Regions from separate parts of the Enterococcus sp. DIV0755b genome, predicted to be linked through region 1. Evidence: predicted binding sites of a transcription regulator. Region 1 holds the regulator's gene; each other region holds the start of a gene.

Region 1 (3,284 bases):
CACTTCAAGACCTGCGATTTTACCAGCATCTTTTGTCGCTTGACGTTGGGCATCGTTAAAGTAAGCAGGGACTGTAATAACTGCTTTTTCAACTTTTTCACCTAAATAATCTTCAGCAAAGCCTTTAATATATTGTAAAACCATCGCTGAGATTTCTTGTGGTGTATAAGATTTACCTTCTACTTCAACTTTATAACCAGCTTCACCCATATGACGTTTAATAGAAGAAACTGTATTTGGGTTTGTCACTGCTTGACGTTTTGCAACTTCCCCAACTTGAATTTCACCGTTTTTAAAAGAAACAACTGAAGGAGTTGTACGGTTACCTTCTGGATTTGCAATAATTTTTGCTTCTCCGCCTTCTAAGACTGCAACAGCAGAGTTTGTAGTACCTAAGTCAATACCAATAATTTTACTCATAATAAAACGCTCCTTTGTTAATTATCTCTAGTAAATTTTTAATCATTTATTGTGCTACAACAACCATACTTGGTCGCAAAACGCGATCATGTAATTTGTAGCCTTTTTGTAATACCTGCACAATTGTATTTGCAGGCACATCATCACTTGCTTCAACTGTTTGTACGCCTTGATGGAAATTTGGGTCAAAAGTTTCACCAGCTGCAGGAATTTCTTCAATTCCTTCTTCTTTTAGCGCTTGTTGTAAACTAGCCAGTGTCATTTCGACACCTTTTTTCAAGTTCATACCTTGATCATCTGTCACTTCAGTTGCCATTGCCCGTTCCAAATTGTCAATTGCTGGCAATAATTTTTTGGCTAAATCTTGGGAGCGATAACGTTGTAACAATTCTCTTTCATTACGATTACGATTGGTAATATTAGCAATTTCCGCTCGGGCACGTAGTAATTGATCATCCAATTCATCAATTTTTGTTGTCAATTCAGTTAACTCATCTGTAACCGATTCTTGTTCTTCTAAATCTTTCAACTCGGCTACTTCTTCTTCTAATTCTTGATCTTTTACTTCTTGATCTTTTTCTGACACTGAACTTGCCACCTTTCTATGCAAATTTCTTATTTAACTTGTTGCATCTAACCCGCGGTAGTATTCCGCTAGTTTCTCAGCTAGTTCACGAGAAAATACATCAAGTAAACCAAACATTTTAGAATACTGCATACTTGCAGGCCCCAATAATGCTATAACTCCTTTACCATGACCTGAAATATCATAACTAGCTTGAATCAAGCTCATATTATGAAATAAGTCATTGCCCAATTCATCACCAATTCTAATAGCGATACTATCTGTGGGAGGAATCAAAAGTTGCATCAATTCTTCAGGGTCTTTCATAAAGCGGTAAATGGATTTAAACTGAGCCACATCTTGTGATGGTTCAAAATCAATCATATTCATTCGACCGCCTACAAACACTTTTTCTTCAAAAATTTGACCTAACATTAAATCAAATAAATCTAAAATACCTTCAGTTGTTTGAAAGTACTTATGCAAGATCATCGGAATCTCAGTACGCAGACGTTGGTAAACCGTAAGTAACGGCTCACCTACTAGTTTATCGTTGATGATCCGTACCATCTTCTCCAAGTCAGCTCCGCTGACATTTTGCGGTAAGGCAAAAACTTGACTTTCGACATTGCCCTGATCTGTTACAATAATCGCAATCACTTGACGGCTATTTAAAGGCACAATCCGAAATCCTGTCAGACGTCTATCCTTCATATCTGGACCTAACGAAAACGCAGTATAACTAGTCAAGCTTGATAAAATTTCAGCAGAGCGCTGAATAATATCATTAATTTCATGAAACTCCTGACCAAAAGATTGCTTAATCACCTGCATCTCTGTCTTGGCTACACGGGTAGGTTTCAATAAATGATCGACATAATAACGATAACCCTTCATCGAAGGAATACGACCAGAAGAAGAATGGGTCTTTTGTAATAGACCAGCCTCTTCTAAGGCCTTCATATCATTACGTATCGTAGCAGAACTCGCCTTAATTCCAGCGGCCATTAACGACTTTGATCCTACCGGCAACCCGGTCTTCGTATAATGTTGGATAATGAGACGCAGAATATCTTGTTGTCTGTTCGTCAACATATTCATCACCTCGTATTTAGCACTCAATCATTCTAAGTGCTAACACATATTAATATACCACAAGAAAGAATATTGTCAAGAAATGCGCAACAAAAAATTAGCACTCTTATACAAAGAGTGCTAACAATCTTTTTCAGTTATATCAAGGGTTTCAAAGAATTAAAAAATTAATCTAACAAAAACTTCTCAAAAATTTCATTTCCAATCAGTAACCCTTTTTTAGTCAAAGCAATATGTTTATCAGACACCACAAGCCAATCTTTTTTGACCAAATCACGCATCACATCCCCATAAATCACTTCCATATCCACTCCGAATTTTTGTTGGAAATTAAACTTTGAAATTCCGCTTTTTTTGCGTAAACCCAAAAACATTTCTTCTTCTATTTGATTATTTCGGCTTAATATTTCTGTCTCATAGATAGGTAATTGATTTTCTCGCAAAGGTTTTAAATAATGCTGAATTGGACCAAAATTTTTATAGCGTTCATTACCGAGATAACCACTTGCGCCAGCGCCAAAACCAAAATAATGTTCATTATTCCAATAAACTAAATTATGTTGTGACTCAAAGCCTGGTTTGGCAAAATTACTGACTTCGTATTGAAATTTCCCCGTATTTTGCATGGCGATCATTGTTTCTTCAAACATCTGACCTTCAATTTCTTGATCTGGCATCTCTAGACGTCCTTGTCTTACCCAATTCATGAACATTGTCTTATTTTCCAAGATTAAAGAATAAAGTGAATAATGTGGTAAATCTAGTTCAATTGCCCGTTTTAGTGTATCACGAAAACTCGTTAGTGTTTGGCCGGGCAATGCATAGATTAAATCAATGGAAACATTTTGAAAATCCGCTTTTTCTAGAAAATTCATCGTAGCGTAAACGTCTTTTACCGTATGTTTACGACCGATTTTTTTAAGCAATACATCGTCAAAAGTCTGAACCCCCATGGACAAGCGATTGACTTGATAGTTTTTCATCACTTGTAGCTTTTCATAAGTTAAATCACCCGGATTTGCTTCAACGGTGAACTCTTTAACAGATTCCATGGGAAAAAGTTGATTAATGCCACTTAATAAAGTATCCAATTGCCCCACTGAAAGCGAGGTTGGCGTTCCACCCCCAACATACAACGTGGGACTTTTTTGAATAGGATTTTTTTCTAAGGCAAGTGCCATTTCTTTTAATAAACAATCAATGT
Region 2 (3,284 bases), 750 kb from region 1:
ATCAAAACGGTAATTTTGTGCTGGCAAGTGCTAGAAAAGTGAATGAAGACAAAGTCCGTGCTTTTGGTGCAGATGAATTTGTTGCTTATGATACTGAAAACCCTGGTGCAGTATTTTCTGAACAAGCCGATGTGGTCATTGATGCGACAAAGGGCAGTAGAAGTAGTGAAGCCGGACTAGCCATTTTAAAACCAGGTGGAACGTACGTGGCTTTAAATGATTTGCCGACAGAAGAGGAACGAAAAGAAGGAACCTATTTAAGTTTTGCACCTCAAAAAGAATATTTAGATCATGTGGCTTTTGACTATTTATTGCAAACATATGCTGCTGGTAATTTGACTATCAATATCGCAGAAATATTACCTTTTCAATTAAGTAGTGTGATTGAAGCCCATGAAAAAATTGCTGGTCATCCGACAGCAGGAAAAATTGTCATTGCCAAATAAAACAGACCTGTTTGCTCTTTAAGCTAGACGCTCAAATCTTGCTAAATTGCGTTTTAATTTAGCGAGATTTTTACTTTGTGTCATTAAGTGCTTACTGATGAAGTTCCATTAACCATCTTTAGTTTATCAGCTTTATTTCTTCTAAGAAATTATCTAATTTCTGGTATAAAAAAAAGAATTGGGCACTATGCCCAATTCTTTTTTGTGTTAATTATTTTGTGACCATGATTTCATCAATTAAGCCGTAAGCTTTTGCTTCTTCAGCGGTCATGAAGTTATCACGATCCGTATCTTTTTCAATCACTTCTAGTGGTTGACCAGTACGTTCAGCTAAAATATGGTTCAAACGATCACGGGTTTGTAAAATGTGACGGGCAGCAATTTCAATTTCAGTTGCTTGACCTTGTGCGCCACCTAATGGTTGGTGAATCATGATTTCAGCATTTGGTAAGGCAAAACGTTTACCTTTGGCACCAGCTGTTAATAAGAATGAACCCATTGAAGCAGCCATCCCCATTACAATAGTTTGAACATCTGCTTTGACAAAGTTCATTGTATCGTAAATCGCCATGCCGGCAGTTACACTACCACCTGGTGAATTGATGTATACGTAGATATCTTTTTCAGAATCTTGTGCGTCCAAAAATAGTAATTGGGCGATAATTGAGTTTGCTAAGTCGTCTGTAACTTGACCGCTTAGCATAATAATGCGGTCTTTTAATAAACGTGAGTAGATGTCATACGCTCTTTCGCCGCGGGATGATTGTTCAATGACTGTTGGAATTAAATTCATAATGTAAAGTCCTCCTTTAATCAAATCGACGTAATTATGGTACGTCTCAAGTTTAGCACATTTAAGCGATAACCTCTAAAAAGAAGTATACCCAATAGGTCAAAATAGGTCAAATGAAAAACACTGGCAGATTGAAAAATAAAGGTAAAAGAAAAAGCAGAAATAACGGAGTGCTTATCTGCTAAAAAGAATTAAAATGCGAAACAAAGAGAAGATATGCTAAAATAAAGGACAGAGATAAAGCTAATTGGGAGGAAAAGTATGATAGCAGTAGCAGTAGCAGTAGCAGGTTTCTTAGGTGTTATTGTCGGCGCGTTAATTGTCACGATTGCGTTTAACTTACGGATTCGCTATGACGAAAGAAAAGAACAAAAGCGGCGTGCCTTAGAGCTTAAGGTGAAAGAAATCGAAACGTTGAATCAACTAAATAAAAAAATCAATGAGATTTTACAAAAGCGTAGTGTCTTAATGGAAGAGTATGTCAGCTTTGATGCTTTTGACGATTGTTATATTACAATTGATGACTATGCGTATTTGCAATCTTTTGCCGCACAAAACAATTTTTATTTGCCTAATTATATTTTAGAAGAATTTTTCAAAAAAATTGCACAGCGTAAAGTTATCTTGTCTCCTGATGAAACGATTAAAGTCGGTGGTTACGCTTATAAAGGCGGTCGGGTCATTATGGAACATTTTTCAGATGATTTAACCCAACTGATTAATGAAAGAAAAACTGAATTAAAACGTCTATCAGACAATACATTAACTTATTTTAGTGCATAACTTTAAAAGGATAGAAAAAGCTAACTTGTGGCTTTTTCTATCCTTTTTTACTTTTAGCATCGGCAATTTTTAATTTTAGCTAAGAAGTTGAAAGTTTTTTGATTGCAGGTAAAAGGTCTTTTCTTACAAATAATAAAAAGAAATTTTATTCCTAATTTTATCGTCTACTAATATATGAAAGTTCAACAAGGCCAATTTGTAAAGTTAATAAAATAGCGTAGAAGTGGTACAATTAATAGTAAGTAAAAAATGATAAGGAGGCGACGTGATGACACAAATTGTAGCCCATCGCGGTGCCAGTGGCAGTCGGCCGGAAAATACGCTGCCTTCTTTTGCCGAGGCAGTTCGAGTAGATAGTGATGTGATTGAATTAGATGTTCATCTATCAAAAGATGGTCAGCTAATTGTCATGCATGATGAAGATGTCGAACGTACCACCAATGGTAAAGGCTTAATTCGGGAAAAGACACTCGCGGAAATAAAAAAATTGAATGCCGGTAGCTGGTTTTCTCCTGCCTATCAAAATACAAAAGTCCCAACTTTAAAAGAAGTCTTGGACTTATTAGTGATGCGTAATTTTCGTGGTGTTTTGACGATTGAATTAAAAACGGATCACTATCATTATCCAGAAATTGAAATGAAAACAGCTGCTTTAATGACTAGTCGAACATGGCCATTTTCTCATTGGTATTGTAGCTTTAATATGAAATCACTAGATATTATCCATAAATTAGAACCCAAAACACAGCTTGATTTAATCTTAAGTACGAGCAATAAAAAAGTGATAGAAGCCCTTGATCGTCCTTACATTGAGGGAATTCACCCAAAAATGGATTGGGTATTAAAAAATGAGGCCAGTTTAGCTGATCTCCCCCTTGCGATTCGACCTTGGACTATTGATGAAGAACCACTAGTGAAAAAGTGTGTTGCGTTAAAGACGACCGGCATTATTACGAACTATCCAGAAAAAGTACAGCAGTATGTTCGAAATGCACAACGAAGTAAATGAGGAAAAATATGAAAGTATTAGTTATCGCAGGACCGACTGGTGTTGGTAAGACAGCACTAAGTATCCAGTTGGCAAAAAAATTTAACGGTGAAATTATCAGCGGTGACTCACTGCAAGTATATCGCCAACTAGACATTGGAACTGCCAAAGTTACCCCAGCAGAAGCACGGGGAATTCCCCATTATTTAATTGATATTCGTAATTTTACTGAAAATTATTCTGCTGCAGATTTTCAACAAGAAGCACGAAATAA
Region 3 (3,284 bases), 670 kb from region 1:
CACATTAAATGTACCGCGAATTTTATTCAAAACAAGTGTTGGCAATGCTTCGCCGTCCACATCGTCTGCGATAATTAATAATGGTTTTGATTGTTGTAAAATTTGTTCTAACAATGGCAAGATATCTTGAATGTTAGAGATTTTCTTATCGGTAATTAAAATATATGGATTATCTAAAACAGCTTCCATTTTATCGTTGTCTGTGACCATGTATTGTGATAAGTAACCACGGTCAAATTGCATACCTTCAACAACGTCTAGTTCTGTTTCAATCCCTTTTGATTCTTCAATTGTGATTACACCGTCGTTACCTACTTTTTCCATAGCGTCAGCGATGTAGTTCCCAACTTGTTCACTACCAGAAGAAACCGCACCAACTTGGGCAATCGCTTCTTTTGAATCTACAATTGTAGAGATATTGTGTAATTCAGCCACGGCTGTTTTTGTTGCTAATTCAATCCCGCGACGAATACCTAAAGGATTAGCACCTGCTGTCACATTTTTAATTCCTTCGCGCACAATTGCTTGAGTTAAAACTGTAGCAGTTGTCGTACCGTCACCGGCAATATCATTTGTTTTTGAAGCCACTTCAGAAACAAGTTTTGCCCCCATATTTTCAAAATGATCTTCTAACTCGATTTCTTTAGCAATCGTAACACCATCATTTGTAATTAATGGTGAGCCATAAGATTTTTCTAAAACAACGTTACGACCTTTAGGGCCTAAGGTTACTTTTACTGTATCAGCTAATTTATCTACACCACGTACCATAGCGGCACGAGCGTCTTCTGCAAATTTAATATCTTTTGCCATCTTAAACACCTCATTCAAATTTTTTTAAATATAGTCGTGATTATTCTACGATTGCGATGATATCTTTACCATTAACAATTAAATATTCTTGGCCGTTATATTTCACTTCAGAGCCAGCATATTTTTCAAACATAACTTGGTCGCCCACAGCAACTGGGATTGCGGCTTTTTCACCATTTTCTAAAACGTGGCCTTCACCAACAGCCACGACAGTACCAGTTTGTGGTTTTTCTTGAGCTGCAGAAGCTAGAACGATTCCGCCTACAGATTTTTCTTCTTCTTTTGCGACTTCAATGATCACGCGATCACCTAATGGTTTTAACACGATAAATCCCTCCATCAATTTTCATGTATTAGCACTCTCATAGATAGAGTGCTAACCTACAAGAACTATATTACTCATTTTACCTGCACAATGCAAGTTTTTTCCCTTGTTTTTTTATTGAAGAAACTTTGTCTATTTTCTGAAGCGATTGTTCTAAAGAAATGATTCAGGTATACTTTTATTAGATACTTAGAGGAGACGTGTGATGTCGCAAATTAAATACAGTTTTATCTCTATTTTGTGTTATGCTTTAGTCTTTTTAATTCCTGGAATAAGTAACGGTGAAACAATAACCGCTAGCTTATCTTATTTGATTGGCACGGCTGTTTTAGTTTTTTTATATCAAAAAAGACAACCCCTACCCTTTGAAACTCATTTCCTTTCCCTAAAGAAAATTATTCTCATCGGCGTTATGGGTATTATTTTAACGGTTTTACTGATTGGCATAGCAGGATATGTTGAAAATTTTTTTAGTGTTCAAACTAACTTTAATCGTAGTTTAAATATGATGGAAGTGATGTGGCAACGACCAATTTTTGCCTTTATCGCAACAATTTGTGGCCCAATCATGGAAGAACTCGTCTTTAGACGGGCCTGTATTGGCTTTTTTAGTGAATATTTTTCTTTACCACTGGCAATTTTACTTAGTTCTTTAGCCTTTGCCCTTGTTCATACCGAGAGTGATATTTTAGTTTATTTCATTTTAGGCTGTTTCTTATCTTTGTTGTACGTGAAAAGTAGTTCAATTAAGACTGCGATTATTAGCCATTGTGGTGCCAACATTGTAGTCTTAATTATTCAAGTTTTACGCTTTAAAACGTAACTTTACGTCTCTTTTTGCAAGAGGCGTTTTTTTAGTAAAAAAGAGAACTTCCCGTTAAAATAAAGAAGGTAATAATTTTTAGCTTAAGAGGAGGCAATTTAATGAAAATTGGAATTATTGGTGCGACCGGTCACGTTGGTAGTCATCTTTTAAAAGCTGCATTAGCAGAAAATCATGATGTTACCGCCATTGTTCGTAGCCCTGAAAAACTAACTGTCGCTGTTCCCGTTCTAAAAAAAGATCTTTTTGATTTAACCACCGCTGACTTATCACCTTTTGATGTAGTAATTGATGCTTTTAATGCTCCCCGGGGCAAAGAAGAGATGCATAAAAGTAGTTTGATTCACCTTGCTACTATTTTAAGTGGCACGCCTGTTTGGTTAATTGTAGTTGGTGGCGCCTCTTCACTATACTTAAATCAAGAAAAGACAAAGCGTTTACTAGATACTATTCCTGAAACCTCTCCTATTCATCCAACTGCTTCTAATATGGCGCAGTCGCTTGCTGCCTTAAAAGAAGTACCCGATGTCACTTGGACCTATGTATCGCCTGCTGCCAACTTTATTTACGATGCACCTTATACTGGCAAATATCAAATCAATGAAGATGTTTTAGTGAAAGATGAAGCAGGTAAAAGTGAAGTTAGTATGGCGGATTACGCACAAGGCGTGATGGATCTAATTGAAAATCCACAAAAAAATATTCACATCAGTATCGCTGGCAACAGTGAAAACTACTAAATATAAGTCTATTAAACTTTGAATTTTTTATCTTCCTAAGTAGAATTTATTGTTTAAATCCATTTAAGCTGAAACTTAGATGGATTTTTTATTTTGCAATTATGGAAAATTAGGCTAAATTTTCAAATAAAAACCCCATTAAGTACGCCCATCTTAATAGTTAGTTTTTAAAACTAATTTTTAAGACGGCTTTCTTAATGGGGAATTTTTTACTTGTTATCTTTTTTACGCAAATACGCCAAAAGATAAATTCCTGTTACGCTAATTATTACTGCTAGGCCTAATAAAATACCACCAGTATTAAACTGATCACCAGTTTTTGGATAATGCTCCTCTTTTGGTTTATGAGGATGAGTTGGTTTAGATACAGCTTGGTTTTTTACAACTAATTGCACTCTTTGTGGTGCACCTTGATGATCTTTTTCAATAGTAAATTCAGTCAATTTATCTGTTAATTGGTAATTCGTCGGTGCTTTGACTTCTTTGAAATAATACTTGCCCGGTGCAAGGTTTGAGACAATTAGAATCCCTTTGCTATTTGTTTTCAGTGATTTTTGCAACACTTTTTTATCTTCACTGAGTA

Evidence for each region. Region 1 encodes HrcA, which represses chaperone genes, less so after heat shock. Its sites were predicted from a motif close to TTAGCACTCNNNNNNNNNGAGTGCTAA; they were not measured.
Region 2: the regulator HrcA is predicted to act here: its motif matches at 1,292-1,318, upstream of clpP (ATP-dependent Clp endopeptidase proteolytic subunit ClpP).
Region 3: the regulator HrcA is predicted to act here: its motif matches at 1,167-1,193, upstream of groES (co-chaperone GroES).

Annotation. Positions count from the first base shown of each region.
Region 1 is NZ_JBIOQN010000001.1:1,967,261-1,970,544, forward strand. It holds gene dnaK (molecular chaperone DnaK) at 1-420, opposite strand, end outside; gene grpE (nucleotide exchange factor GrpE) at 467-1,006, opposite strand; gene hrcA (heat-inducible transcriptional repressor HrcA) at 1,040-2,080, opposite strand; gene hemW (radical SAM family heme chaperone HemW) at 2,248-3,284, opposite strand, start outside.
Region 2 is NZ_JBIOQN010000001.1:1,215,369-1,218,652, forward strand. It holds gene IGI65_RS05755 (NADP-dependent oxidoreductase) at 1-446, shown strand, start outside; gene clpP (ATP-dependent Clp endopeptidase proteolytic subunit ClpP) at 658-1,239, opposite strand; gene IGI65_RS05765 (hypothetical protein) at 1,501-2,022, shown strand; gene IGI65_RS05770 (glycerophosphodiester phosphodiesterase family protein) at 2,291-3,031, shown strand; gene miaA (tRNA (adenosine(37)-N6)-dimethylallyltransferase MiaA) at 3,040-3,284, shown strand, end outside.
Region 3 is NZ_JBIOQN010000001.1:2,637,039-2,640,322, forward strand. It holds gene groL (chaperonin GroEL) at 1-813, opposite strand, end outside; gene groES (co-chaperone GroES) at 854-1,138, opposite strand; gene IGI65_RS12780 (lysostaphin resistance A-like protein) at 1,344-1,961, shown strand; gene IGI65_RS12785 (NAD(P)-dependent oxidoreductase) at 2,063-2,701, shown strand; gene IGI65_RS12790 (SpaA isopeptide-forming pilin-related protein) at 2,911-3,284, opposite strand, start outside.